2 regions of the Thermosynechococcus sp. PP555 genome follow, and region 1 is predicted to be linked to the other one. Evidence: riboswitches for the same ligand, from Rfam matches in the RefSeq annotation. Region 1 holds a riboswitch; the other holds the start of a gene.
The links. Region 1 has a riboswitch for cobalamin ahead of metE (5-methyltetrahydropteroyltriglutamate--homocysteine S-methyltransferase). Riboswitches for the same ligand answer to the same signal wherever they lie in the genome.
Positions count from the first base shown of each region.

Region 2: it holds a riboswitch for cobalamin, as region 1 does, so the genes downstream of both, RHH27_RS03995 (sirohydrochlorin chelatase) here and metE (5-methyltetrahydropteroyltriglutamate--homocysteine S-methyltransferase) in region 1, are expected to answer to the same signal.

Region 1 covers NZ_CP134168.1:1,741,997-1,757,100, forward strand. Annotated here, with positions in the region: gene RHH27_RS08560 (His/Gly/Thr/Pro-type tRNA ligase C-terminal domain-containing protein) at 1-46, opposite strand, end outside; gene metE (5-methyltetrahydropteroyltriglutamate--homocysteine S-methyltransferase) at 300-2,552, opposite strand; cobalamin riboswitch at 2,844-2,989, opposite strand; gene RHH27_RS08570 (SufE family protein) at 3,141-3,590, shown strand; gene RHH27_RS08575 (glycosyltransferase) at 3,709-4,491, opposite strand; gene thrS (threonine--tRNA ligase) at 4,509-6,326, opposite strand; gene RHH27_RS08585 (response regulator) at 6,575-7,279, shown strand; gene recR (recombination mediator RecR) at 7,281-7,889, opposite strand; gene prfC (peptide chain release factor 3) at 7,897-9,522, opposite strand; gene galE (UDP-glucose 4-epimerase GalE) at 9,567-10,619, shown strand; partial or broken gene RHH27_RS13395 (transposase) at 10,624-10,990, opposite strand; gene RHH27_RS08610 (hypothetical protein) at 11,145-12,422, shown strand; gene RHH27_RS08615 (hypothetical protein) at 12,411-13,148, opposite strand; gene RHH27_RS08620 (chlorophyll a/b-binding protein) at 13,376-13,585, opposite strand; gene RHH27_RS08625 (bestrophin family protein) at 13,773-14,753, shown strand; gene RHH27_RS08630 (heavy metal translocating P-type ATPase) at 14,777-15,104, shown strand, end outside.
Region 2 covers NZ_CP134168.1:853,348-868,451, reverse strand. Annotated here, with positions in the region: gene RHH27_RS04055 (chlororespiratory reduction protein 7) at 1-41, shown strand, start outside; gene RHH27_RS04050 (SRPBCC family protein) at 221-691, shown strand; gene argB (acetylglutamate kinase) at 711-1,598, shown strand; gene RHH27_RS04040 (hypothetical protein) at 1,715-2,005, shown strand; gene ctpC (carboxyl-terminal processing protease CtpC) at 2,123-3,424, shown strand; gene RHH27_RS04030 (cation diffusion facilitator family transporter) at 3,448-4,338, shown strand; gene RHH27_RS04025 (geranylgeranyl reductase family protein) at 4,395-5,531, shown strand; gene fni (type 2 isopentenyl-diphosphate Delta-isomerase) at 5,601-6,629, shown strand; gene RHH27_RS04015 (DUF2232 domain-containing protein) at 6,626-7,336, opposite strand; gene egtC (ergothioneine biosynthesis protein EgtC) at 7,477-8,259, shown strand; gene RHH27_RS04005 (SUMF1/EgtB/PvdO family nonheme iron enzyme) at 8,234-9,367, shown strand; gene RHH27_RS04000 (peptide ligase PGM1-related protein) at 9,618-11,144, shown strand; cobalamin riboswitch at 11,180-11,321, shown strand; gene RHH27_RS03995 (sirohydrochlorin chelatase) at 11,354-12,385, shown strand; gene RHH27_RS03990 (2-isopropylmalate synthase) at 12,460-14,094, shown strand; gene RHH27_RS03985 (hypothetical protein) at 14,075-14,518, shown strand; gene RHH27_RS03980 (tyrosine-protein kinase domain-containing protein) at 14,529-15,104, opposite strand, start outside.

The DNA of each region.
Region 1 (15,104 bases):
TACTCACGGTCTCGCTTTCGACTTCCTTGGCACCCACAATGCCCATCACAGGAATTTTCTAGGTTTCAGCATTGCGGATTTGTTGACCTAGCGATCGCCCGTACGATCCACACTCATGCGGATGTCCCATCAGCCGAGGTCAGGTGCCCCTACCAATCATGGAGCAGGTCTTTAGGCATGGGGCAGCCTGCTTACAAGCATTGCCCCGCTAATCGCAGGAATGGAAACGCAGTTTTGAGTGGTGGAAAAATCCTGCGATTTTAAGGGGGCAACGGTGCGCTGGCAGCGACAACAGATCCTCAGTTGGTAAGACGAGCCCCTCGCAATTGCTGGGCGGCGGCCACCATGTTTTTCAGTGAGGGAATCACTTCCTCCCAGCGACGGGTTTTCAGACCGCAGTCTGGGTTAACCCAAATCTGGTCACTGGGTAGATGGGCGATCGCAGTCTCCAGCTGCTGAACCATCTGCTCAACAGTGGGAACTGCCGGACTATGAACATCATAAACACCATTGCCCACCTGCTGTTGATAGCCGGCATCAGTAATTTCAAACAGCGTTTCATTGTTACTGCGGCTATTTTCAATGGACAACACATCTGCATCTAGGCGCTCGATATGTTGAATAATGTCGCCAAACTCCGAATAGCACATGTGGGTATGAATTTGGGTTTCTGGCTTAGCCACACCAGCCGCCAACCGAAACGCATCGACAGCCCAAGCCAAGTACTCCTGCCAACGTTCCGGCTTGAGGGGTAATCCTTCCCGTAAAGCGGGTTCATCAATCTGGATAATCTTTGCCCCAGCAGCTTCTAAATCGGCCACTTCATCCCGTAGAGCCAAGGCAATCTGCATCGCCTGTTCGCTACGCGGAATATCGGTGCGGGTAAAAGACCAGTTAATCATTGTTACCGGCCCCGTCAGCATACCCTTGACGATTTTTTGTGTCAACGATTGCGCCACCTTAAACTCTCGCACCGTCATTGGCTCGGTTCGCGCTACATCCCCATAAATAATGGGTGGACGCACACAGCGACTGCCATAGCTTTGCACCCAGCCGTGTTCAGTAAAGACAAAACCAGTGAGCTTCTGGCCAAAGAATTCCACCATGTCGGTGCGTTCAAACTCGCCATGCACCAATACATCTAGGCCAATTTCTTCCTGAAATCGAATGCATTTGGCAATTTCAGCATCAATTGCTGCTTGGTACTCAGCAAGGGTGATTTCTCCGCGCTTGAGCTTCACCCGCAATTGCCGCACTTCTGGGGTTTGCGGAAAAGAACCAATGGTAGTTGTCGGAAAGAGCGGTAAGGTGGGCTGCAGTTGGCGGCGTTGTTTATAGGGCATAGCCCGTTCCAGATCGTTGACGGTTAAATTGCGCAACCGCTGTTGTACTACTGGATTCACAGGCCTAAATTCCTTAAAGGCCTGCCACTGGGCTTCAATCTCTGCCAATTGGGGGTGCTGGGCAAGGGCTTTGGGACTCTCCTGCAGCGTCTGTGCCAATAGCACCACCTCATCCAACTTTTGTTCGGCAAAACTCAACACCCGCCGCAATGGCTCTGGTAACTTCACTTCTCGTGCTGCATCGTAGGGGACGAATTGTAAAGAGGCTGAGGGGTGCAACCGGATATTAGTTGTGATACCCTGAATCGCTGCTAAGGTTGACACGACAGGTTCTGGGCAAATTTTCCAAATGTTTCGGGCATCCACAATACCCACTCCCAGCTGTTTATCCCTTGGGAAACCATACTGCTGCAATAATGCCAAGTTCTGCCCACGGGTAAAATCTAGACTAATGCCGGCTACGGGCAACGTCACCACCCAAGGATAGGCAGCGCCGAGATCATCAAAGTAGGTCACTAGGTAAATCGGCAAGCCAACTTGACAGAGCGCATCAAATGTTGATTCATACAATTCCCTGAAGTTGTTGGTGTCCCCAAAAACCAAGGCAGGTTCGTGGATTTGTACCTCAACCACCCCTAGGTTCTTCAATTCAGCCAACAGGATAAGATAGCGCTCCACTAGGCAAGACAACGCTTCCTCTAGATTCATCTGCAGCCGACTCAGCCGTAGCAGGGTTAAAGGCCCTAGCACCATGGGAACGGCGCGATCGCCCAAGACCCTTTGGGCGCGACCAATGATCCCCAGAAAATCACTAAAGTCCGCTGCCTGAAGAGGCTGACTCATTTCGGGAACCAAGTAGTGATAGTTGGTGTCAAACCATTTGGTCATCTCAAGAGCTGGAATCCTCTCTTTGCCACGAGCCATTGCAAAGTATTGCTCCAGCCCTGTAAAGGCTTGATACCGCTGTGGGATGAGGCCGAGGCGGACACTCCAGTCAAGGACGGGATCGTAAAAACTGGTATCGCCAACGCCAATGCGATCAATGCCAGCCTGCAGTTGCGTTTGCCAATTTGCCAATTCAATCTCTTGAACTGTTTGTAGCAAATTTTCTTGATTGTATTTGCCATTCCAAAAGGCTTCCAATGCCTTTTTCAGCTCACGATTTTTACCAATGCGGGGGTAGCCTAGCGTTGCAGTTTGAATGGTCATTGTTGCAGTACCCTGAGTTTTGACAGTTCTCTCAATAGACAAAGAAAGATAGCTGTTTTCAGCCCAACAAGCAGTACACTTCCAGCATCATCAGCAGAACCTAACGTGGGTCACTGCAAGAGCAACCCCTTGTCTAAGTGCTTGTAGGTGCTTGAAAATCTCCAAAATCACTTGTGCTACAGCAACGGCAGCAACGTTGCCAGAAAAGGGCGGTAGGGGGGTTCTTTACCTAGGCAAATTAATGAAAATTGAAGCATGAAGAACATCATCTGTACCTCGCAGATGTTGGCATAACGACATTCACAACTCGGCGGGCATTCTGACTGAGAGAGTAGTGCCTCTCATCACAGCTGCGGGACAGCGGCAGATTTGCACTGCACTTTCCCCCTTGCGTCTGATGGCTGATCCCCACCAGAACCGAGTGAGTACATTCAAGGCTAACACAAGTTATGAGTTAAGGGTAAGAGCACGGCGGTCTATTGGTATGAAAAGCTGCCCCTAGGTTGACTGCTGCCGTTATTGTGCAACTGCTGAGGCTAAAATGAGAAATAGTTATCATTTTTCTCAGCAGCGTTCTTCTAGGTAAATATGCCCTCCGCCTGCCAGCCTTTACCGGCTTCCCTCGATCGCATTGTTCAGCGGTTCCAACAGATCTCAGATCCAAAGCGGCGCTATGAATACTTACTGAGCTTTGCAAAGCGCCTGCCGCCATTTCCTGAGGAGCAGAAGGTTGCCGCCAACCGCGTACCCGGCTGTGTCTCCCAAGTGTACGTGATGGCCTCTTTAGAGCAGGGCAAGGTGATTTTTCAGGGGGATTCTGACGCTCAAGTGACGAAGGGATTAGTGGGGCTATTGGTTGAAGGGTTGAGTGGGTTGACACCTGCAGAAATCCTCCAGTTAAAACCTGACTTTATTCAGCAAACCGGACTGAATGTCAGCTTAACCCCCTCGCGAGCCAATGGCTTTTACAACATTTTTCGAACGATGCAACAGCAAGCCCTAGCCTATCACTTGGCCGAGACTTCGTGTCACACTTAAAAATCTCAGCTGATGGGACTACAGCAGCAAAAGCTGGGCTGGGTGCTAGAGAACACCCTTACGAAGGAGGATAATCCTTTAGTTGTAGGATGACGCAACAATCCCCGCAACGGGGACACTAAGCTTCGTTTGCGGATTTAGCACTCGTGCTTGTACCCCATATTAGAGAAGGTATATACTTAGGAATAACAACTCGAATAAATAAAGCACAAATAAGAATTAATATTTGTAAAAGCAAATTTTCTCCGGTTTCTACCTGTAAACGGAAGACATCACATACAACTGATAATTTATCAGTTGATGAAATACCGCCAAGCATAAATTCTCCAGCAATAAAATCGCATCCGTGAAACTTACAGCCATTTTGGATAGCAGTTTTGATAAAGAAGTAGTCTGCGCCAACTGGAAATCTATAGGAATAGTATCCTAGTTGCCTATGAAGATCAGTTTTAATTAAAGTGCCAACAGCATGGGAAGATATGTAGGCTCCGGCTGAAAACAAATACGGTCTTCCCTTATTAGGACGCCTTAATCGTTTACCTACCCACACATGTGCTGATAGTATATCTGCTTTCGTAGAGCAAGCAGCTTTTCTAAACAACTCTATTGTATTCTGTTCTAGTACATCTCCAGCACCTAAAACAAGATAATAATCTCCACTTGCAATTTTAAGTGATTTATTGATCGCATGATATAAACTAAAATCTGGTTCTGAGATAATTTTTATATTTAAGCCCTTTGTAGACTGAATAATACTAATGGTACTATCAGTTGAAGCACCATCTCCAATAATCCATTCAAAGTTTTTATCCGTTTGATCTTGAAGGCTTTTAATGGTTCGAGTAATCGTATCTTCGACATTGAGAGTTGCCGTAATGATTGATATAAAAGGATAGGTCATAATGAGTTAACCTCTAGCTACTGCCACTGAATCTCGGCATCCATTGCATTCACTGCCGATGTCAGTTTCTCGATGAGTTGTTCAACAGACAAGGCGCCGACATCTCCCGCTGCACGGGTGCGGATACTCACGGTCTCGCTTTCGACTTCCTTGGCACCCACAATGCCCATCACAGGAATTTTCTGGGTTTCAGCATTGCGGATTTGTTTACCTAGGCGATCGCCACTGCGATCCACGCTCACGCGCACACCCTGCTCTCGCAGTTGAGCGGCCACACGTTCGGCATAGGGGCGTTGCTCATCCCCCACGGGCAACAGGCGCACTTGCTCTGGTGCCAGCCAGAAGGGGAAATCCCCTGCGTACTCCTCAATGAGAATGCCAATGAGCCGCTCCAGCGAGCCAAAGGGGGCACGGTGAATCATCACCGGTCGGCGGCGGGTATTGTCCTCAGCAACGTATTCCAAATCAAAGCGCTCAGGCAAATTGTAGTCCACCTGAACCGTTCCCAACTGCCACTCGCGACCGAGAGCATCCTCAAAGATAAAGTCGAGCTTGGGGCCATAGAAGGCGGCCTCCCCAATCCCCAAGAAATGCTCCATGCCCAACTGTTCTACCGCTCGCTGAATTGCTGACTCCGCCTTTGACCAAGCCTCATCGGAGCCAATGTACTTGTCGGATTTGGGATCGCGGAAGCTCAGCCGTGCCTTGAATTTATTTAAACGCAGACAGCGAAAGACCGAGAGAATGAGATCAACCACATTCAAAAACTCGGCATCCAACTGCTCTGGCGTGACAAAAAGGTGGGAGTCATCAACGGTAAAGCCCCGCACCCGCGTCAAGCCCCCCAATTCCCCGGACTGCTCATAGCGATAAACCGTACCAAACTCCGCCAACCGTAGGGGCAAGTCACGGTAGGAGCGCAACTCACTTTTATAGATTTGAATGTGGAAGGGGCAGTTCATTGGCTTGAGGACAAAGCCCTGCTCGTTGGCTGCCGCCTCAGCATCTTCGGCCATCAGGGGAAACATATCCTCTTTGTACTTTTGCCAGTGGCCAGAGGTCTTAAATAGATCCACACGGGCAATGTGCGGACTCACCACCGGTAGATATCCCCGCTTCATTTGCTCTTTTTTGAGAAACTCCTCGAGGGTTGAGCGCAGAATCGTTCCCTTAGGAGTCCACAGGGGTAGCCCTGGTCCTACAGGATCAGCGAAAATAAAGAGACCCAGCTCTTTGCCCAGTTTGCGGTGGTCACGGCGCAGGGCTTCTTCTTTGCGGCGTTTATATTCCGCCAGTTGTTCTGGGGTTTCCCAAGCAGTACCGTAGATGCGCTGCAGTTGGGCTTTGGTTTCATCGCCGCGCCAGTAGGCACCGGCAACACTTTCAAGGGCGATCGCCTTGGGGTTAATCTCGCCCGTATTTTCAACGTGAGGTCCCGCACAGAGATCCCACCACTCATCCCCCAAGTGGTAAATCGTAATTGGCTCCTCGAGGTCTTGGAGAATTTCCAGCTTGTAGGGTTCCCCTAGCTCCCGGATGCGGCGCTCGGCCTCCTCACGGGTCACTTCCTCGCAGATCACCGGCAACTTGCGCTTAATGATCTTGACCATCTCCTTTTCAATGAGCTTCAAGTCTTTTTCGCTGAAGGGTTCGGGGTGGTCAAAATCGTAATAAAATCCACTCTCAGTCCAAGGACCAATTGTGACCTGCGCCTTGGGAAACAGCTTCTGGACTGCCATTGCCAAAATATGGGACGTGGTGTGGCGAATACGCTTGATCCGCTCCGATTCACTGGTTTTGGGAAGGTGGATAGGGGCAGCAGCAAACTCTGGCATAGGGGCTGATCTATCTAACAAATCTTTCATCCGGCTGAGACTTCTATTGTGACATTCTCCTGCCCTCAAGGGTGGGTCTTTGACCCCAAATTTTTGGGTTCAGGGACGCTTTGCCGCAGTGTAAGGCGAGTGGCCAACTCCAAAAGATAGGGCTATGCTAAGGTTGAAATCACGTAGTGGTCATGCCACTGCCGCCCTCTATTCACAATCTCTTGCTATAGGAATCTTGTATAGAATGGAGTGTTTCCGTGACTAGCCGCAAAGTCCTTGTCATTGATGACAGTAAAGTAATCCGGATGCGCGTCCGCGAGATGTTGCCAGAGGGCGACTACGAAATCCTTGAGGCCAAGGATGGCCGTGAAGGTCTGCAACTCATTGAGCAGTCTGAGCCGACGTTGATCATGCTGGATTTTCTGCTGCCGAAGGTGAGCGGCTGGGAAGTCTATCAAGAATTGGAGAAAAATGATCTCCTTGGCGCTATCCCCCTCGTAATTATGTCAGGGCGCAAGGAAGAGGTCACCGAAAAGCTCCAAGAACCCTTTGAGTGGTTTGAGTTCATTGAGAAGCCCTTTGAAAAAGAACAACTCGAAGCAGCAATTCAAGAGGCCTTTCGCAAAGCCCGTAAGCCCAGACCCGTCAAAGCAGCAGCTCCTGCGGAAGTAGCGGCTCCCGTCGCTGTGGATCTCACCCCCGTCTATGCCAAACTGGCCGCCCTTGAAGGTGCCATTCAAGCTTTGCAGGCACAATCTGTCAAGGCAAATGACTTTGCTCAACTCCAAGCAACGGTTGCGCAACTGCAACAGCAACCAGCGGCAACAGGTAGTGGTGGGGATGACAATCGCCTCGCCGCTTTGGAAGCGGAAAACCAGCGGTTACACCACGAGGTCGAGCAACTGAAGCGAGCCATTCACCAAATTGTGACGGCATTGCGGCGATTGCAGGGGGGGCACTAAGCTACTGCCACTCAATTTCCCGGCGACCGGCAAGGGCACGGGCAAGGGTCATTTCATCGGCATAGTCGAGATCACCGCCCACCGGTAGGCCAAAGGCAATGCGAGTGACCTTCACAAAAGGCCGCAGCAGCTGCCCCACATAGAGAGTGGTTGTTTCCCCTTCAATACTGGGGTTGATGGCCAAGATCACCTCTTGCACCTGCGGTTGGCTGGCGCGCTGAATCAGAGGTTGAATGTGCAGGTGTTCGGGGGTGATGCCCTCTAGGGGCGAAATGAGTCCGCCCAAAACATGGTACTTGCCGTGGTATTCGCGGGTTTTTTCAATGGCAATGACATCGCGGGAATCAGCCACCACACAAAGGAGATGATTGTCTCGCTGGGGGGAGGCACAGATGTCGCACACGGGTTCGGCAGAGAGGTGGAAACAGATAGAACAAAGCCCCACCTGCTGTTTCGCTTCAAGGAGAGCTTGCGCCAAGGCTTGAATATCAGCCTCGGGACGTTTGATCAGGTGAAGGGCAAGACGTTGGGCGGTTTTGGGGCCAATGCCCGGCAGGCGTTGCAACTGCTCAATGAGACGAGCAAGGGGACGGGTATAGACACTACTCATGGGGCAGCTAGGCAGACACAGCAGCGGCAAGGGGGGCGATCGCGCTCAGGCGCAGTTTGGGATGATCTGCCATTGTCTGTTGCAGATTCCACTCATTCTTAAAGAGCAGCACCGGCCGTCCCCAACTGTCTTTGACGGTGACAGCATTAAAGATGCGGCCAATGGCTGCAAGGGCTTCCCAACCATCCAGTACCCAGCGCGCAACGGTATAGGGGAGAGGGTCGAGACGAGTTTCCACACCGTATTCGTTTAATAGGCGAAACTGCACCACTTCAAATTGCAATTGGCCAACTGCCGCCAGAATCGGTTCTCGTTTCGATTCATCGGTAGAGTACATGATTTGCACGGCACCCTCTTCCCGTAGCTCATTCACCCCTTTTTGGAAGGATTTGAACTTGGAGGGGTTGGGGTTGCGCAGATAGGCAAAGAGTTCTGGGGAAAAACAGGGAATGCCTTCATATTCCAATTTGGGGCCGACATAGAGGGTGTCGCCAATGGCAAACATGCCTGGATTATTCAGGCCAATCACATCGCCCGCATAGGCCGTTTCAAGGGATTCGCGACCTTGGGCAAAGAGTTTTTGGGGACGAGAAAGGCGGATGGTTTTGCCGGTGCGAGCATGGTTGACGGTCATGTCCTTTTCAAATTTGCCGCTACAGACCCGCACAAAGGCGACGCGATCGCGATGTTTCGGATCCATATTGGCCTGCAGCTTAAACACAAAGCCAGTGAAATGCTCCTGCGTCGGATCAATCGCCCCGCGATCGCTCTTGTAGGCCATGGGTGGCAACGCATAGGTCAAAAAGTGCTCCAGAAACAGGCGCACGCCAAAGTTGGTCATGGCACTGCCAAAGAAGACTGGAGTCATTTTTCCCTGATGCACCAAATTGAGGTCAAATTCAGCACCAACCCCATCTAGCAGTTCCAGTTCGTCCTTGAGTTGGTGATATTCCAAGCGATAGGGCTCAATGTAGGCGTCAATGGCCGGATCGCCAAGGGCAAGGATGGTTTCCGCCGCAGCACGGCTACCGTGGGTCGTGCGCTCAAAAAAGTGAAAGTTGCGGCGCACGCGATCATAGACGCCGCGAAAGCGATCGCCCATCCCCAGCGGCCAGTTCACAGGATAGGGAATCAGCCCCAGCTCCTGTTCAATTTCATCAATCAGTTCAAGGGGTTCCCGCCCCGGCCGATCCAGCTTGTTGATGAATGTAAAAATCGGCAGACCCCGCAGTTGGCACACCTCAAAGAGCTTACGGGTTTGGGGTTCTAAACCCTTGGCCGCATCCACCAGCATCACGGCATTATCAGCCGCCGCAAGGGTGCGATAGGTATCTTCACTAAAGTCTTGGTGGCCGGGGGTATCCAAGAGGTTAATCTGATAGCCTTGGTACTCAAACTGCAAGACCGTCGAGGTAATCGAAATCCCCCGTTGTTGCTCCATTTCCATCCAGTCAGAGGTGGCTTGCCGCTGTGCCCGTCGTGCTTTGACGGCTCCCGCCTCGTGAATAGCCCCACCGTAAAGCAGTAACTTTTCCGTCAGCGTCGTTTTCCCGGCATCCGGGTGAGAGATAATAGCGAAATTACGACGTCGTTTCACCTCTTGGGTGATTTCATGGTGTAAGTCACTGGTCATGGCAGAATTTGTAGCAGCTTTCCTAGTGTAACAGATGGACTTTAATGACAATTAATAATGGTAATAATTCGCCGCTGATTCTGGTCACCGGGGGCGCGGGCTATATTGGCAGCCATACCGTTTTGGCACTGCAGCAAGCCGGCTTTCAGGTTCTGATTTTAGATAGCCTTGAGCGAGGGCACCGCGATTTAGTCGAGTCTGTTCTTAAAACAGAACTCATTGTGGGTCATATTGGCGATCGCTCCCTCTTAGATTGGATTTTTCAAACCTATCCCGTGACGGCAGTAATGCACTTTGCTGCCTATATTGAAGTGGGCGAGTCTGTCCGCTCCCCCGATCGCTTTTATCAAAATAATGTTTATGGTGCCCTGACCCTCTTACAGGCGATGGTGGCCGCCGCGATTCCCTATTTTGTCTTTTCCTCCACAGCCGCCGTCTATGGCTTGCCCTCAGAGGTGCCGATTCGCGAAACCTGTCCCTGTGCTCCCATTAACCCCTACGGGCGCTCCAAGTGGATGGTGGAGCAAATTGCTGCCGATATGGGCAGGGCCTACGGCCTCAAGTCGGTAATTTTCCGCTATTTCAATGCCGCAGGCGCCGATCCCGACTCCCGCTTAGGGGAAGATCACCATCCAGAAACCCACTTGATTCCCCTAGTGTTGCAGGCGGCGATGGGGCGACGCCCCCACATCTGCATTTATGGCACAGATTACCCTACTCCCGATGGCACCTGCATTCGCGACTACATCCATGTCGTGGACCTAGCCCAAGCCCATGTGCTGGGATTAAAGTACCTCCTGAGTGGCGGCGACTCGCAAATTTTTAACTTGGGGAATGGCCAAGGCTTTTCGGTGCGGCAAATTATTGAAGCCGCTCAGAGGGTCACAGGTTGTTCGATTCCAGTCGTTGAGGGCGATCGCCGAGCAGGAGACGCCGCAATCCTCGTTGCCAATAGCGATCGCGCCCGTCAGATTTTAGGTTGGCAGCCGCAGTACCCTGACATCGAGCAAATCATTGATCACGCTTGGCGATGGCACCAATACCGCCACGGATCAGGCACGATTGTGGCAATATATAGCTATTCCAATCAAGAATGAGACATTATCCAGCACAATACTTGCGAATCACCTCATCCATAGAACGGTTTGACCCTGCATACCTCCGCGCTCGCTTCAGCCCACTCACTTCAGCCCACTAAAGTCATGCTCAACCACATTCAAATCAGGAGAGGATTTCGGTAAAAATAACACCGCGTGACCCGCCGCTTTTACCACTGCCTGCATCCCCCCTTGGGGATGAATCGGTGCATTATCCATAATCAACTAATCAACAGCGATGGTCTCTCTAACGCCGGCAAACAGTATTGACTCAGCCAGCTCACAAACCCTCACCCATTCAAATATCCTGAAAACAGCATTGGGGCGATAAAGTCTTTCTGGTGTCTATACCGTCTTGCCACTAAACGCTCTACTTTTCTGACACTTCCCAACTCTCCATCAATCCGTTAGCCTCGCGCTGACCACCCCTACTCACAGGACACCTGAGAGTCAAACGCTGTCTCATCATCCGACACAGCCTGAAATATAGGGGACGATTGCGGCAACATAGACAAGAGACCTTCTGTGAAAACCACTATGGGTTGTAGCATTCTCCTTTCCTTTGTGGGTCATCAAGATCCGTACTCTGAGAAAACCAACCAAGAAGGCTCCATTGTTTCACTGGCAAAGTTTTTAGCCCAACAGCAGCCGATCAAACGGGTTCTATTGCTCTACACAGAAGACTTTCAACAACGGGCGATCGACACCAAGGACTGGCTTCACAGTGAGCTGCAAATTGGCGAGGAGGCAATTCACCTAAAAGTGGTCAGCAGGGAACTCTCCGCAGACCCAATTAACCCTGTCATCGCCGTCCAAGAGGCCAGGCGCGCACTACACCTAGCCAAGTATTATCAAGGCTCCAACGACTGGCTAGAACTGAATGGTTCCTCTGGTACCCCCGCCATGAAAGCGGCTTGGGGCATTTTACAGGCGATCGAGACGCGACACCGACTCCGGCTATGGCAAGCCCGCAATCCCCAAGAAATTCGACCAGGTCAAGAGCGAATATTTGCGGTGGACTTAAATGTCTTTCGCCAAGCGTTAGATCGTCAAGGGATTCAACAGCAGTTGGATAGTTATGACTACCAAGGGGCTGAAATTTCCCTCAAGCATAGCTCTATTGAGGCTCCTCTGGCCTTAGCACTGATTCGCTATGGCAAATATCGCCTTGCCCGCAACTACCACCAAGCCTTTGATGCCATCAACCCCTACAAAACTGAGATTGAAAAGCTCTGGTTTCAGGAAATCGCCCAACTGCGGCAGAACAATCGCCATGCCCTCTTTCGGGACACTTACTTTCAAGTTGTTGGCCTATTTACGGTGGGGCGCTATGCAGAAGCCCTAATCTTGGCCATGAGTTTGTACGAAAACTTATTGCAATACTTTGTACAAGAGACGGTGAGCCTTGGCATTACAACTGATGGGGCAACGCGAGAACGCAGCTTGAACTTGCTGCAACACCACGATCAGGGTCGACTTTGGCAATACCTCAGAAGCTACCAGCGCAAAAATGGCGATCGCCTGTTCCTTGATGTCGTGACGCGGGAGCTTTTGCTAGCAGTTTTAGAGTATGACTCCCAAACAACGGATCTTGCTCCTCACTTCCAGCGGATCGAGGCCTACTATCAGCAACGCAATAACGTTGTCCATCAACTGGCAGGACTGGCCAAGGTTGAAGATATGCAGGAAAAGGTGCTGAATGCCCTGAGACAGATATTAAGCAAAGTGTTGCCCGAAAAGCAATTGTCTCGCGATCCTTTCAAGGCCTTAAACTGCGTGATTGTCACTCACCTATCCCGCTGAAGCGACTCCATTAGCCTGATAAGGATTTTGTGCCACGATTGTGATGACCTCAAATCCCCCGCGATCGCCCCTCAGGTGATTTTCAAAGCCACGCGGATTGGGTAATTGATTATTAGGATCGTAAACAAAACAAATCAATTTTCTAAAACTCATTTCACTATGGCGGTACGCTTCAAGGTCTATTGCTAATTCTTTAAATAACCGATTCCGCCCTCCCTGTGCTGAGACTACCTTGACCTCAATTGCAACCTTCTCATCAACAAGCATAAAGTCAATCAATCGACCATGGGAGTAGGGCTGAGGAATAGGGTACTCCCGTCTAATATCCGAGTTGGGAAACGTACTTCTCAAGAGCCTTTCAAGGACAACTTGCACATCTTTCTCTTGGAAATTACTGGGAAGCTGTGAATGCGCTCTACTGTAGAAATTGCGACATAGATCAAGAATTTGCTCTAGGGATTCTCGCTGGAAGTGATCTAAACTGACATCTGTTTGATCCCTTGGGGCGATCGCCCTTTGAGGTTGCTGACTGAGGAGAGCTTGCTGATTCTCGCGAATGGAAAACCAAGCCGCACTGAGACTAATTGAGACACCGCCGGTGGCTACAGCCATATTGCCATAGCCAATGCCCACGCCTGCACAACCCAAACCGAACAAAACTGCCAGATCAGCCCACAGGCATTTGGTCGAGTAGCCGAGGATGCGCAAAATTTTTTCTCGCAGCATAGGTTAAATAGACAATTCTTTGGTTAGTTTACATAGCTCTGTCCATAGAAGCAAGATGTAAACAATAATTTATGATTTACTAATTCCAATAAAGACTAATTCCAATAAAGACTACAAGCAAAAAGCCCACCCCGAGAGGCAGGCTGACCCATTCCATGAGTTATTTGTTCTTTCTAACCGCACAAGGGCTGCTGAAGAACGGATATGCCTAAGAGCGCAGCGACGACCTAGAGGCTATTCAAAAAGCCAATCAGACCGTGACCCGTAATCACTTCCAAGGCCAGCAGGGAGATAAAGCCAATCATGGCCAAGCGACCATTGAAGAGTTCTGCATAGGGAGTAAACCCAGCCTGCGGCTCACTCATCACGTACATTTTGGGTTCAATGGCAAAGTTGTTCATTTTGCCTTGTTCATCAATAATGCTGCCGCTTCTCATTTTTGTCCTCCGTTTGTTACAAAGTGTTTCATGTTCTTAATATAACTTAACACTTCTTGCGGGGAATGGCAAGGGGTAACGGATTTTCTTAAGATTTGCAGTCTCTTCGGCTGTTCTTTGCGGTAAAAACACGGTTTCAGCACGCCAGTGTGCTAAAGATTGGGGTGGGAATCGCCCACTGGTATTCATGAGCCGCTTCTCTTTCTTCGGTTTTCACCCCTTCAGACGCCAATTACCCCGAGATCGGTCGGGCGTGGCGAAGTTTTTGTTGCAACCGCCGCAATGGTTACGTCTGGCGCTGCGTTTGCGTGGCTCGGTCATTCCGGCCATTCTTTCGGAAGTGCTCTTTTGCGGTGGCTTTGGCGTCTTGGTGACGGTGATCGACCTTTATGTGATCAATGTCCACTGGCCAGTGCTAGGCAGTCTCATTCCCTCGATTGTGCTGGGGTTGCTCCTCGTCTTTCGCACCAACACTGCCTATGAGCGCTTTTGGGAAGGTCGCCGCCAGTGGGGCAACATTGTGAATAATTCCCGCAGCCTAACCCGCTTGATGTGGACTGCCATTGACGAAAATAGTCCGGAGGATCACCAAGCCAAAATTGATGCCGTTCATTTAGTGGGGGTGTTTGCGATCGCCACCAAGCAACACCTGCGAGGAGAATCCTTTGCCGAATTAGAACCCCTGCTCAAGCCCCATCAATACAAAGAGCTACAAACGGTGCAAAATGTCCCCTTGCGCATTGCCCTGTGGATTGAGGACTATCTGCACCACCAACACCGCTGTGGCTCCCTGTCCCTGTACCAACTCACTTACATGGATGAACTGCTGGTGCAATTGGTGGATGCCATGGGTGCCTGTGAGCGAATTTTGAAAACACCGATGCCCCTTGCCTATGCCATTCATCTCAAGCAGCTATTATTTCTCTATTGCTTGCTGCTACCCTTTCAACTGGTGGATAACCTCGTATGGTGGACAGGCCTAATGGTGGGACTCATTGCCTTTACCCTCTTTGGCGTTGAAGAAATTGGCATCGAAATCGAAAATCCCTTTGGCCGTGACCTCAATGATCTGCCCTTGGATGCAATTTGCCTAACCATGCAGCAGAATATCAATGACCTCATTAGTGCGCCGAACCATGGCCATCGCTCCGCCCAGCCCTTTTCTTAACCGATCCTTAGGGGTAATTGATCATGACTGCAACTGTGCTTTCCCCGCCGCCAGCAAGGGTTCATTACGAAGTGGTGCATCACTTACCGGGGCGAGTGCGGTTGCGGATTCCCCGCCTGCAATATGACGATCGCTATGGGCGGCAACTGCAAGCTCTCTTTGTTCAAGAAGACAGTGTGCAACAAATTCGCCTTAACTTGCCCGCCGCTAGCCTGATTGTTCAATACAGTCCCGAAGTTGACAATCCCCTTCACCGCTTTGGCCAATTGATTCAGGCCGCAGCAGATGAACGTTTACCCTTACCGGGGATGCTGCCCATTGATAAGTTGGTGTACTCCCCTTGGAACACCG
Region 2 (15,104 bases), 890 kb from region 1:
GTGGCTACCTTCAGTGGTATGCCGTGCGTTTAGAAAAATAATCGTTACACAGAGTTACGAAACTCCTGCTCGGAAAATTCCGTTCTAATATAGATAAGGCTCTTGGATCAATCAAGGGTTCAGACGATTATTTATTCTTTCGTGGTGTCCAAATTGTCAGGAATAGTAGGGTAACGAGACTGTGGCCGATCGCCGTCGTCAACAAAAGAAAAAACCGCAAATGACCTACAGTTGGCCGTTGGCGGGCACCTACCAAGCCCTTAGCTCGGCATCGGTGGATTTGATCTGGCGCAAAGTGGTGAATTTGGCCGATGTGTCGTGGCATCCCTTGATTTTGCGCACCAATGTGCCCTACGGACTCGTACCCAAGCCGGGGTTTATTTTCCAAGCCATGACGCGTTGGATTCCGTGGCCGATTCAGATTTTTGTCGAACGGGTATCACCGGGAAAACTGTTGAGTATTCGCATTTTGGTCTTGCCGGGGGTAGAGGAACGGGTAACCTATCGTTTAGAATCAACGGTCTGGGGGAGTCAGATTTCCTGCTCAGTGATGTTGCGGGGGTGGCTGGCGCCGCTGATTTGGTCACTGATTCGCGATTCTGCGGCAGGGTTGGCTGCCCGCTTAGCAGTTGCGGCTGAGGAAGATCCCCCCTCTGCTCAGCCCCCCATTGATCCCTGCTTAGGTTTTTAGACGGACAAAAGAAAACTCTATGCTCAGCGATAGCGATCGCGTTCGTGTTCTCAGTGAAGCCCTGCCCTATCTCCAAGCCTTTGCCGGGCGCACCTTTGTGGTCAAATACGGCGGTGCCGCCATGAAGGAAGAGCAGCTCAAAGACTCGGTGATTCGCGATATTGTCTTTCTTTCCTATGTGGGGATTCGGCCGGTGGTGGTTCATGGCGGTGGCCCTGAAATCAATGCGTGGTTAACTAAGCTCAACATCGAACCCCAATTCAAAAATGGGCTGCGCGTCACCGATGCCGCGACAATGGATGTGGTGGAGATGGTCTTGGTGGGTCGGGTCAACAAGGAAATTGTCACCCTGATTAATCAGGCGGGCGGTAAAGCGGTGGGGCTGTGCGGCAAAGATGGCAACCTGATTCGTGCCCGCGCCCAAGGAGAAGAGAGCATCGGCTTTGTGGGTGAAGTCCAAGGCGTGGATACCCGCGTGATTACGGCACTAGTGGAGAAGGGGTATATTCCCGTCATCTCCAGTGTGGCTGCCGATGATACTGGGCAAGCCTACAATATCAATGCTGATACTGTTGCTGGCGAGATTGCGGCGGCTTTGGGGGCTGAGAAGCTGATTTTACTGACGGATACCGCAGGCATTTTACGGGATTATCGTGATCCGAGTACTCTCATTTATCGCCTTGATATTGCCGAAGCGCGGCAACTCATTAAAGAGGGGGTTGTCTCTGGCGGGATGATTCCTAAAGTCACCTGTTGCGTGCGATCGCTCGCTCAAGGGGTGAAAGCAGCGCACATTATTGATGGCCGGGTGCCCCACGCCCTGTTGCTAGAAATTTTTACCGATTCGGGGATTGGCTCAATGCTCGTGGGTTCCAATGCAGCCTACGATCGCGCCTTCACTGATTGAAACTTTTTGCATGAAGAAGGGCGTCCTAGGGTATGACGAGGATGTCTTAGCGTCAGGGTCTATTACCTATGAAATTCTTCTCTTTAATCTTAATTAGTAGCAGCTTAGCCACTAGCTTGAAACTGCCAGCACGCGCCATTCCCCAACCCTACCCCCCAGTGGCGGTGAATAGTTTTATGAATACCTGCATCGAGCGTGGCCGGCGATCAGCGCCCATTGTGCCCCGTTCAGTGATGAATAACATTTGTCAGTGCTCCATCAACTACATTCAAGAGCGATTGAGCTACACTGATTTTCAAACCCTTGATCCCAATGGCAGTCAACCGCAATCTCCTGGCCAACAGCGGGCACAGCGGGTTCTCGATGAAAGTGTGAACTACTGCATTCGCCAACAACTGGGGGTCTAGGCACTTTTTGACCCTGCTGCGCGTCGGAAAACTTAGCTGGCGATCGCCAACGGCCAAGGCAAGTCTTTGTGCTAGATTGGGCGTAGGCTAAAGGATCGAAAATTTAGGACGAATCATATGGGAATCACACACCGCACGCTCGTTGTCAGTACGACAGTGGTCATGACGGCATTGGTTGCTGTCACGGGTGCGGGTCTGCACTGGTCCCGTAGCCTAGCGGGTTTCCGCCAAAGTCCTAAGGAACTGGTGGATGAAGTATGGCAGGTCATTGACCGTGAATACGTTGATGCCACCTTCAATGGCAATGACTGGCGTGCCGTGCGGCGGGAGTTTCTCTCTCGGAACTACACCAAACCCGAGGATGCTTACAAAGCGGCACGGGAAATGCTCGAGAAGCTCAATGATCCCTACACCCGCTTTATGGATCCGGAGCAGTTTCGCTCCATGCAAATTGAAACCTCTGGTGAACTCACAGGGGTAGGTATCACCATTACCCAGGACGAAAAGACCAAAGAAATCACCGTGGTTTCCCCCATTGAAGGGAGTCCCGCCGCTGAGATGGGTTTAATGGCCAAGGATGTGATCCTGAAAATTGATGGCAAATCCACCAAGGGCATGGATCTCAACCAAGCTGTCAGCATGATCCGTGGCCCGGTGAATACAAAAGTGCGCCTGACGATCCAGCGGGGCGATCAAATCTTGAACTATGAGATCACCCGTGCCCGCATTGAAATTCATCCCGTTCGCCACAGTTTGCGCCAAACTCCCCAAGGCCCTGTCGGCTATATTCGCCTTGTCACCTTTAGCTCCAATGCAGCAGCAGAAATGCGCGCTGCCATTCGGGAGTTAGAAAAGCAAGGCGTTGAAGGCTATGTTTTGGATTTACGCTCCAATCCGGGTGGCCTACTCTTTGCTAGTGCTGAAATTGCCCGCATGTTTCTACCGCAGGGCGATATTGTCTCTACGGTCAATCGCCAAGGGGAAGCAGAACGCTTACGCGCCGGTCGCGGCTTCTTGACCAATAAGCCCCTTGTGGTGCTCATTGATGGCGGCTCGGCCAGTGCCAGCGAAATCCTCGCAGGTGCCCTACAGGATAATGGCCGTGCCGTGTTGGTGGGAACGCGCACCTTTGGGAAAGGCTTGGTGCAGTCCGTCCAGCCCGTGGGCGACGGGGCAGGCATTGCAGTGACGATCGCCAAATACTTTACCCCCAGTGGTCGTGATATTAACAAGAAAGGCATTGAACCCGATATTGAAGTCACACTCACGGAGCAGCAGCGGGAACAACTGACGCGCGATGACATTGCCACCGATCGTGATCCTCAATTTACACGGGCGCTAGCCGTTCTCAATGAACGCATCCTAGCAGAGCGACGCAATACCCAATCAGCGCGTCCTCCCCAGACAGCCAATCCTTAAGTTCACTCAGTTAGGTGAGCACCGTGGCCGACCACCGCCGACAAGCCCAGCGGGTATTGTTCTTGGCGCTAGGGGTCAATGTTGCCCTGACGGCCATTAAAGCCATTGTTGGTGTTCTCAGTCGCTCATTGAGTTTACAGGCCGATGCCCTGCATAGCTTGACCGATGCCGGGAGTAGCATACTGGGCTTAGTGGCCATGCAGTGGGCTAACCCCCATCCCGATCGCGACCATCCCTACGGTCACCAAAAGTTTGAAGCCCTCGGTGCATTGGGGATTGCCGCCTTTCTGGGCATGGTGTGCTTTGAGATTTTACAAAGTGCGGTTGAGCGCCTGCTGCATAAAAGCAGTGCCGTGACGATCACAGGGGCAGAACTGTGGATTGTGATCCTTGTCCTTGGCATGAATATCGGCCTTACTCTCTATGAACACCACATGGGGCGCAAGCTGAATAATTCCGTGCTCATTGCTGATGCCAAGCATACCCTGAGCGATGTCTGGACAACGATTATTGTTCTTTTGGGGCTGATTGGGGTGTGGACCTTCAACTGGGCCTGGTTGGATGTGGTGTTGGCATTTCCCGTCGCGGCTCTTGTGTTTTGGAGTGCGTGGGAAGTCCTCAAAAGCAACATTCCTTGGCTGGTGGATGAGATGGCGATCGCCCCCGAAGCTATCCATGAGCTAGTGATGACCGTGCCCGGTGTGGTTAATTGCCACGACATTAGCTCGCGGGGAATGGTGGGGCGGCAAGTGTTTATTGAGATGCACTTAATTGTCGAGGCGGAAGATATTCCCACGGCCCATGACATTACTGAGCAAATTGAAGCCCTGCTGCAAGACCGCTATGGGCCGGCTCGCATTGTCATCCACGTCGAACCCCCCGACTACGAATCCAGTCAGATCAGCTTCTCTTAAGTGATTTTTGCTATTTTTTGAGCATCTGCGCAAAGCAACTGAGGAGTGACCCTGTGGTGTACGACTGCATTGTTGTTGGTTCAGGCCCTGCGGGCGGTGCGGCTGCCTATCACTTGGCTAGGCGAGGCCGGCGGGTGTTGGTTCTGGAAAAGGAAGCTCTGCCCCGCTACAAGCCCTGTGGGGGAGGTGTGTCGCCCCAAGTGCAAGCTTGGTTTGACTTTGACTTTACTCCTGCTATCTCACTGAAGCTGACGCAAATGGTCTGTACGTGGCAGGGTGGGGAAGCGCAAGTGCTGGAACTGCCCCCAGAGCACGCAGTATGGATGGTGCGCCGCGATGTGTTTGATCATTTTCTGATTCAACAGGCGCAGCAACAGGGGGCGCAGGTAGCGGCTCAAACTCCCGTTACAGGTCTAACGTGGGGGGGCGATCGCTGGCAGGTGCATACGCCCAAGGGGGATTTCACAGCGCAGTATTTGATTGGCTGTGATGGTGCCAAAGGTTCAATGGCCAAGTGGTTGGGCTTCCAACATCGTCAGCAGCGTATAGGAGCAGCCATTGAGGTTGAAGCAGCCATGCCCAATCATTCCCTGAGGACAGCCCACTTTGACTTTGGTCGCGTTCACAATGGCTACATTTGGAACTTTCCTAAACGGGAGGGCTACTCGATTGGTGTGGGCACGTTTTCCCTAAAACGCAAGCAAAATCTGAGGGCGATCGGGGCAGCATATGCTGAAACCTTTGGCGTTGATTTCAGTCAAGTCAAGGTCTATGGCCACCCCCTCTACTGTTGGCAGCGGCACCAGCGCCTGCACACCCAAAATGCCCTCCTTGCCGGGGAAGCGGCCTGTATCGTTGATCCGTTTACTGCCGAAGGCATTCGTCCCTCGCTGTTGACTGGCATGTTGGCCGCCCAAGCCATTGATCGCGCCCTCAATGGTGATCCAGAGGCTCTCGCAGACTATTCCCGTCAAGTCCAACAGGCGTGGGGAGCGGATATGGTCTGGGCAAAACGTCTAGCGACTCTTTTTTATCGGATGCCCCACATGGCCTATGAAGTGGCCATCAAACGTCCTAGCGCCCTGCAACGGATGGGGCAAATTCTCTGCGGTCAGTTGCGTTACCGCGATGCAGCAGCCAATGGCCTGAAATTGTTGGCAGCGGGGTTGAGAGTGCCGACGGTTTTCCGTTAATGCCGATAGGGATGCTCCCTGAGCTGCCTTCTATAATGTTGGTGCAGCCTAACTTTAGGAACACGAGTGGTGAGCAGTCCCATTGAGCAGCGCAAGGCCGAGCACCTCGAGCTTTGTATTCAAGGTGATGTCAGTCATCAAGAAGTCACCACCGGTTTCGAGAAGTATCGCTTTCGCCATTGTGCCCTGCCCGAACTGGACTTTGCCGAGATTGATCTGAGCGTCGAGTTTTTGGGCTGGCGACTCGCTGCCCCCCTGCTGATTTCCTCCATGACTGGTGGAACGCCTGAAGCGGGAGACATCAATCGCCGCTTGGCACGGGTGGCGCAACAAAAGGGAATTGCCATGGGGGTCGGTTCCCAGCGAGTGCTGCTGGAGCATCCAGAGGTGGCGACCACGTTTGCCATTCGTCAAGAGGCACCCACTATCCCCCTCTTAGCCAATCTTGGCGCGGTGCAGTTGAACTATGGCTGTGGCGTCAATGAATGCCAAAAGATTATTGATCTCCTAGAGGCGAATGCCTTGATTTTGCACCTCAATCCCCTACAAGAGGCCGTCCAAACGGGGGGCGATCGCAACTTCAAGGGACTGTTGACGAAAATTGGTGTTCTCTGCCGTGCCCTGCCGGTGCCGGTGATTGTGAAGGAAGTGGGCAATGGTATCAGTGCCGACGTGGCCAAGCAACTCGTGGAGGTGGGAGTAGCCGCTATTGACGTGGCGGGGGCAGGGGGAACCTCTTGGGCTAAGGTGGAAGCAGCGCGTGCTCAGGATGGGCGTCAGCAGTACCTCGGAGAGGCCTTTGCCGAATGGGGCATGCCTACGGCGCAGTGTCTGGAGCAAATTCATCCTGCCCTACCAGATACGCCCCTAATTGCCTCCGGCGGACTTCAAAATGGCATTGATGTGGCCAAGGCCCTTGCCCTCGGTGCTGGTCTTGCCGGTTTAGCGCGCCCCTTTTTGCAGGCCGCCCATCAATCAGAGGAGACACTTGCGCAACGCATTGATTTTATCCTTGAGGAATTGAAAACCGTGCTGTTTTGTACCGGCAGTGCCACTCCCCAAGCCCTCTATCAGCGTCGCTGTCTCGAAAGGATCTAGCGGGGGTCTTCAAGGATCGTGCGCAGCCACGGGGGCGGATCCGGAATCGGATTGCCCAATCGCTCCAACAGTGTCCATGCCAAAATATGCACCACTAAGGCATACACCGTGGACTGGAAAAAGACAAGTAGCAGTGCCACGACTTGGATCAGGGTCACCGTTGGCTCCAGCAGCAGGTTGAGGTTGACCAGCACCCAATCAATGAAATTCGTGACCTGCTGATTGAAGTAAATCCAGAGGTTTTCCCCGAGCAGAATGGACACAAGACTAATCTGAAAGAAAAATCCTGCGGTGCCAATCACAGCGCCACTGAGAATCGAGCGTCCCCAGCTCTCTTTTTTTGCCCAACAGCCGCCAAAAATCACCCCCATCATGCCGTGGGGCAAGAGAAATTGCAGACTGCGGGGTGGCCCCATCAACACAGAAAGGAGCAAGGCACTGACAATCGCCGCCATCCAAGCCGCTCGGCGGTTCCAGCGTAAATACACCAAGGCAATGGGAATTGGAAAAAATAGGCGCAAGACTGGACCAATGGGCAAATAAAAGTTAATCACCCACAGCAGGGCAGCGGTACTGGCAAGGAAGGCTGTTTCTGTGATCACCAAGGTGCGCTGAATTTGCGATCGCCCCAAGGCTTGGGACTGCTCAGGGGGCACAATGGCTTCGACGTCGGGAAAATCATCCTCTAGGGAATCCGTTGGGTTCATTGATTGCAGATAACCTTTTTTCTCTACACTCTAGCAAGCTTTACTGCCAGCTCTCAAACTGGATATAGCGCCCTGAAAAATCCTTTGCTGAAAGTTAGAATCGGGGGTAAGGTATTCCTATCAAGCTTACATGTTAATTTATGTGCCGTCTTTATGCCTATATGGGGCGCAAAACGTCCCTTGCCCATGCCTTGGTGGATGCTCCCCATTCCCTGTTGGTGCAAAGTTATCAACCCCGCGAAATGACGGCGGGACGCTTAAATGCCGATGGCTTTGGGGTGGGCTGGTATGCTGCCCGCCAAGATGTGCCCCCCTTTCTTTATCGGCAAACGCTGCCCATGTGGCATGATATTAACTTTACTGAGCATTTAAGCCGCTACATTCAATCTGCCTGTTTTTTGGCCAATGTCCGCAGTGCCACACCGGGTCAACCCGTGCAGATGACGAATACGCAGCCCTTTCGCTGGGGACGCTGGCTGGGGGTGCACAATGGCTTTATCGAGAACTTTCGCCAAACCCTCTACCGCCCTATGCGCGATCGCCTGTCGGATATTTGTTACAACATTGTTGAAGGCTCTACAGACTCTGAGCACCTCTTTGCCCTGTTTTGCAATGAATTGGTGTTGAATCCGCAACTGTCACCGTTGATGGTACTGCGGCAAACACTGCAAATTGTTTTTTCCCTAGCGCAGGCAGCGCGTACCAGTGTCAGTGCCGCCATGATTCTGACTGATGGCGTCTATATTCTCGCCACCCGCTGTGGGCGGGGCACACCACCCCCCACCCTGTACTGGAGTCAGGATGCCGAGAAAATTCAACTCACCTCAGAGCCGGTAGATCAGCAAACGGAGTGGTATCCTTTACCCGAAAATAAACTGCTGTTGATGAGTTTGCAGAGTGAACCAGAGATTTATACCTTCTGAGACCTCAACCCCGTTTAATCCTTGGGATCGCGAAGCCCTTTGGCAAGCCTTTCAGAACCAGCGGCAATTTACACGCCAACTTGTGGCTGAGTTGAGCGAGGCCGTCCTTTGTGCGCAGCCCCATCCCCTCTATAGTCCCGTGGGGTGGCATTTGGGACACATTGGCTACACAGAAGCTTTTTGGCTCTTGCCGGAATCCTCAGGGGTGAGCGATCGCGATCGCTATTGGTATGCCGCCGATGGCCGCCCCAAGGCCGAACGACAGCATCTACCGCCGCGTGGCCAGCTACTTGACTACTTAGCAGAGATTCGCCAAAAGACGGGCGATCGCCTCTACAGTCTTAGCGACGAGCAGTGGCAACGGGAAGTCCGTCTCTGGTGGTGGATTTTGCAGCATGAAGCCCAACACAGTGAAACAATGCAAATGGTGCTGGCGATGCAGGGGATTTTCACCACCTTGCCCCCTCTCCTATCCTCGCCTCAGTCTTGGCAACGGATTGCCGCTGGCAGTTATGTCATTGGCAGTGAAGACCTCTTAGCCCTTGATAACGAGCAGCCAGTCCAGAGTGTCGAACTACTTCCTTTTACGATTGATGCGGCACCGCTGACCTGGCGGGAATTTCTCACCTTTGTGGAAGCGGGTGGTTATCAGCGGCGGGAATGGTGGTCCAGCAGTGGTTGGGAATGGCGCGAAGCAGAGGGGATCACAGCACCCTTTTACCCCGTTCCTGAGGATTTGGACTTACCTATGTGGGGACTCAGTTTCTATGAGGCTGAAGCCTATGGCCATTTCCAAGGCAAACGTCTCCCCAGTGAACGGGAATGGGAGATTGCTGCTCAGCAGGGACTCTTGAATCAGGGCTACGTTTGGGAGTGGACGCAAAGTCCCTTTGCCCCCTATCCGGAGTTCCAGAGCTATCCCTACCGGGGGTATTCTGCGCCCTACTTTGATGGCAAGCATTTTGTTCTAAAAGGCGGTAGTCACTGGACGCGCCCCATTCTCAAGCGACCCTCATTTCGCAATTGGTATAGCCGCACCACCCGTGAGGTGTTTGCCGGCGCCCGCTATGTTCAACTAGAAGCACTCCCGATTGAGTCTGAGGCCTAGACTGGGTGAAGTGGGTTAATTTTGTGCCCAAGTTCCCCGTGATCCTGTGATCCTTTTCACGGGCACTCTCCTTAGGCTTCGCCAGAATCAGACTATCAACTATCCTCTTGCGAGGCATCTTATGAGAAACATTGAAGCTGAGCAAACGAAGCACCGTTCCTCAGTAAAGAAAGTTTGAACAAGATGACCCCCAAGCGATGAGTGCGACTCAAACTCCCTAAACTAGGGACAAGGGCATAGGGGCGTTTTGATGTCAATTGCTGAGGAATTCCGCCAACTGCAAACGCGACTCTTGGAGTGCTGGGACGGGACAGAAACGTTTATTCCTGAACTACCCAAGGGTCCCGGCGGCATTGAGCGCGATATTGTGGTGGTGCCTTCCCTGAGCTTTCCCCAACCGGAGCTGGCCAAGATCACCGGCTATACCCACTACGAGGAGCGGCAACTCTATACGCTGATCCAGTTGCGGAATCCGCGTACCCGCATGATCTACGTGACGTCCCAGCCACTGCACCCCAGCATTGTTGACTATTATCTGGATTTACTCCCCGGCGTACCCAGTTCCCATGCCCGCGATCGCCTGCTGCTGCTGGCCACCTACGATCGCTCCGATAAACCCTTGACTGCGAAAATTTTAGAGCGGCCTCGCCTTTTGGAGCGTATTCGTCAAGCCCTGCGTCCCAACCAAGCCTACATGGTGTGTTTTAACTCCACCCCTCTGGAGCGGGAACTGGCGGTACGCTTAGGCATTCCTCTCTACTCGACGGATCCCGACCTCCTCTACTGGGGAACCAAGGCGGGCAGTCGGGAACTTTTTGCGGCCGCAGGCATTCCCCATCCGATGGGCAGCGGTTTTTTGCAGGGGGTACCGGAACTGGTGCGCGCGATCGCTCACCTCCAAGAGAAATCTCCTGAACTGCAACGGGTGGTGGTGAAACTCAATGAGGCTTTTTCCGGAGAAGGCAATGCTCTTCTTGATCTGCGCCCACTGCGCCCCCTTGGCAGCCCACACACCCCCGATCATCTACAACGGATTGAAAATAGCCTAGAGGAGATGGTCTTTCAGGCGCCTAATGAAACTTGGCTCTCCTATCGGCAGCGATTTATGGATCTGGGTGGCATTGTCGAAGCCTTTGTGGAAGGGACAGTCAAGCGATCGCCCAGTGTCCAAGGCTGTATTACCCCCAAAGGCAGTGTTGAAATCGTCTCCACCCATGAACAGTTACTCAATGCCCCCACAGGTCAAATTTTCATTGGCTGTGAATTTCCCGCCCATGCCGACTATCGCCAACAACTCCAAGAATTGGGGCAAAAGGTAGGGACGTACTTGGCACAGCAGGGGGTGATCGGCTGTTTTGGTGTGGACGTTGTTGCAACCCAGACAACAGCAGGGTGGGAGCTTTACGCCATTGAAATTAACTTGCGCAAGGGTGGTACTACGCACCCCTTTATGACCTTAAAATTCCTCACCGATGGCCACTATGAGCTAGCCTCTGGACTGTTTTACAGCAAGCACCGCCGTCCCAAGTATTACATTGCCTCCGATAACCTCTGCCAACCCCACTATCGCGGCCTCCTGCCCAATGATCTCTTGGATATGATTGCCCGCTACCATCTCCACTTTGACTCCAGCACCGAAACGGGCACTGTCTTTCACCTCATGGGGGCACTCTCGGAATTTGGTAAGCTGGGACTCGTCAGCATTGGTAACACCCCCGAAGAAGCCCAAGCCATCTACGACCAGACCATTGGCGTTCTCGATGCTGCGGCGCTATAGGTCTCTCATGTGCCCACCCCCTGCATAGACAGGGGTCTGAGAATCTCGCTACAATTGGCAACGTTCACTGTGAAGAGCAGCCTGTAGGGAAAATCCAGTGCAAGTCTGGTGCTGTGCCGCAGCTGTGATGGGGAACCCCCCTCAGCCAGAATGCCTACTTGCTGTGGTTCACTCTGTTTGCCTGCGTCGCACGGGCATGGAGTTTCAACGTGGTTGTTACGCTCAACGATTCCATTCTCAATCCCCTCGTTTTTAGTCTTGATTTACCCCCTCTCCCCCAATCTCGACCGCTTTTACTCGTCGGTCATGGGACGCGCGATCCGGAAGGTCGCCAAGCATTTTTGGACTTTGCCCAAGCCTATTATCAACTGGATCCCTGCCGGCCTGTTTTTCCCTGTTTTCTGGAGTTAACGGAACCCTCGATTTTTGAGGTGCTCAGCCAGTGTGCTGCCGCAGGCCATACAGACTTGTCAGTGCTGCCAGTTTTACTCTTTGCTGCTCGCCACAATAAGTTTGACGTTACCAATGAGTTGGATCGGGCACGGCGGGCGTTTCCGCAATTGCGCTATCACTATGGCCGCCACTATGGCATTGCCCCCGAAATTTTAACCCTGTGGCGATCGCGCCTTGAACGCTTGGACTCACCAGAATTTAATCCCCAAGGCATTGGCCGCGAAGAAACCGTTCTCCTAGTGGTGGGACGCGGCTCCAGTGATCCCGATGCCAATGGCGATGTCTTTAAGCTAGCCCGCATGCTCTGGGAAGGCAGTGGCTACAAAACCGTTGAGGTCTGCTTTATTGGCATTACCCATCCCCGCCTACCCGAAGGATTTGGGCGGGCGAATCTTTACCAGCCCCGCCGCGTCATTGTCCTGCCCCACTTCATGTTTACAGGGGCACTAGTCAAGAAAATCTATACCCTTACCGCAGAAGCCCAAGCCGCCTATCCCAGTGTTGAATACGTGAACCTACCGGAAATTGGCCTGCACCCGCAACTATTTTATCTCACGCGGCAGCGGGAAATTGAAACCCATACGGGGCAGGTGGCCATGAACTGTGAAGCCTGCAAATTCCGCTTGGTGGCAGGCCATAGCCATCATCACCACCATCATCAGGATCATGAGCACCCCTCCCACAGCCATGATCACGGGGGGCATCACCCTCACCACCATCACCATGGATCAACCGTGGACTTGGATCACTTGCCCAGTTACCACCAACGCATTTGGCAAGTTCCCTAGGCATCGCTCCCCAGTGAAAATGTTAGAGTAAATGATGACTGCTACTCTTTCTCAAGCTTAGATAGGGCTTGTCTATGCGTATTAAATATCCTCCCCAGACGGTTGACCGGGTGTTAATTTTTGATACCACCCTGCGGGACGGTGAACAGTCGCCGGGTGCCTCGCTGAATGTGGATGAAAAACTGGCGATCGCCCGTCAACTGGCGCGACTGGGGGTGGATATTATTGAAGCAGGCTTTCCCTTTGCCAGTCCCGGTGACTTTGAGGCGGTGCAGCGGATTGCTGAAACCGTGGGCACCGAAACGGGGCCGGTGATCTGTGGCTTGGCTCGTGCCACCCGCCAAGATATTGAAGCAGCCGCAAAAGCCCTCAAACCCGCCTACTATCCGCGGATTCACACCTTTATTGCCACCTCGGATATCCACCTAGAGTACAAACTGAAGAAAACCCGCGCTGAGGTACTGGAAATTGCCCCCGAAATGGTGGCCTATGCCAAGTCCTTTGTGGATGATGTTGAGTTTTCCCCTGAGGATGCCGGGCGTTCGGATCCTGAGTTTCTCTATCAAGTTTTGGAACGGGTGATTGACGCCGGTGCCACAACAATTAACATTCCCGACACGGTGGGTTACACCACCCCCGCCGAGTTTGGCGCCCTGATCAAAGGCATCAAGGAAAACGTGCCGAATATTGATCGTGCCGTCATTTCAGTCCATGGTCACAACGACTTGGGCTTGGCCGTTGCCAACTTCCTCGAAGCAGTCAAAAATGGGGCACGGCAACTGGAGTGTACGGTTAACGGCATTGGGGAGCGCGCCGGCAATGCTGCCCTTGAGGAATTGGTGATGGCTCTCTATGTGCGGCGGCAGTACTTCAATCCCTTCCTAGGCCGTCCCCCCGAATCGGAAGCACCCCTGACCAATATCAACACCCGCGAAATTTACAAAACCTCCCGCTTGGTCTCCAATCTAACGGGCATGCTGATTCAGCCCAATAAAGCGATCGTCGGTGCCAACGCCTTTGCCCACCAATCAGGCATTCACCAAGATGGCGTCCTCAAGCACAAGCAAACCTATGAAATCATGGACGCCCAGCTCATTGGCCTAGCCGACAATCAAATTGTTTTGGGCAAACTCTCTGGTCGCAATGCCTTTGCCACCCGCCTGCGCGAGCTGGGCTTTGAACTCAGTGAAACGGAACTCAATAAGGCGTTTTTGCGCTTTAAGGAACTGGCCGACAAGAAAAAAGAAATCACTGACTGGGATCTAGAAGCTATTGTTAAAGATGAAACCCAAGCCATTGATGTTCAAGGCTACCAGCTGGAATTTGTGCAGGTCTCCTGTGGCGATCGCGCCCGCCCCACCGCCACCGTAACCATCCGTCTGCCCAGTGGTGAGGAGCTGACAGATGCCGCTATTGGCACAGGCCCTGTGGATGCCGTCTATCGTGCCATTAACCGCGTGGTGCAAATTCCCAATCGCCTCATTGAGTATTCCGTGCAGTCAGTGACCGCGGGAATTGATGCCATCGGCGAGGTGACCATTCGCCTGCAACACGGGGATCGCATTTACTCGGGCCATGCCGCCAATACAGATATTATTGTTGCTTCGGCTCATGCCTATATGAATGCCCTCAATCGTCTCTATCGCGGGCTCCAGCAGCAACGCCTCCACCCCCAGACCGCTGAGGTTCATGGTGGAACCACTCCCTAAGCCCCTTGAGCACCACGGCATCTACCCCTGCCCCATTTGCCGCCATGGCCAAATTGCCCCAATGGTGCTCATGGAAACCCATGCCTGTAACTTTTGCCGCCACATTTTTACCCTTAATCCTGAGCGCCAAACGGCTCGCCTTGAAGATGGGGCGATCGCTTTTCGCTGGCAGTGGACGGGTACAGGCTGGCGATCGCTCCACCGCCCCTCTTCTCAGGTCACCGTTGTTGGCCTTGTGTTAGCTATTTTGCTCATCATTTTACCGCCAACCCTCATCTGGCTAGCCTATGCCCTGTTTCCGCCCCTAGAAGCAGGAGTTTGGCGCTGGCTTCCCCTTCTTTGGACCGGCCTCACCTTAGCTGCCCATGCCCTACTCTTTGGGCCTGTTTTAATGGCTATTTTGTCCCCCGAAAGGGAGATGTGAGACCTTAGACTTAGACAGCGAGGGGTGCCACCGCTGACTCAGCAGCACTGTTCTGATAACCTCTGAAATCTCGGTGGTTGACAGCTACACCATTGACGACAATCCCAAGCAGCTTTTGCTGTAAGCTCAGATCACAAGCCTGCAGTGCCTGAGCAAAAGCTTCGCGTCGCGTTTTCTTTAACCGCACAACCAAGAGCGCCCGCTCCACCGCTGCCAGAACCCGATGCGCCTCGGCAGCAGCCAAGATCGGCGGCACATCCAGAATCACGCAGTCAAAGGTATCCTTAGCGCCCTCCAAGAAATCAAACCACCGCGCAGAACTCAGCAGTATCATCGGCTCTTGCTGAACCTGACCCGCCGTCAGTACCCAGAGTCTTTCCGCACGATTTGCCAAAAGACTGAACCAGTGGGGAAAAGGCATTTCCCCTTGCAACAACTCCCCTAGGCCTGCGACATTGGGAATGCCAAGTCCTTGATGCATGCTGGGCTGATGCAAATTGGCATCCACCAGTAAGACCCGTTTTCCCATCGCCGCTGCTGCAACCGCAAGGTAAATCGCAAGGGTCGTTTGTCCTTCTTTGCCCGC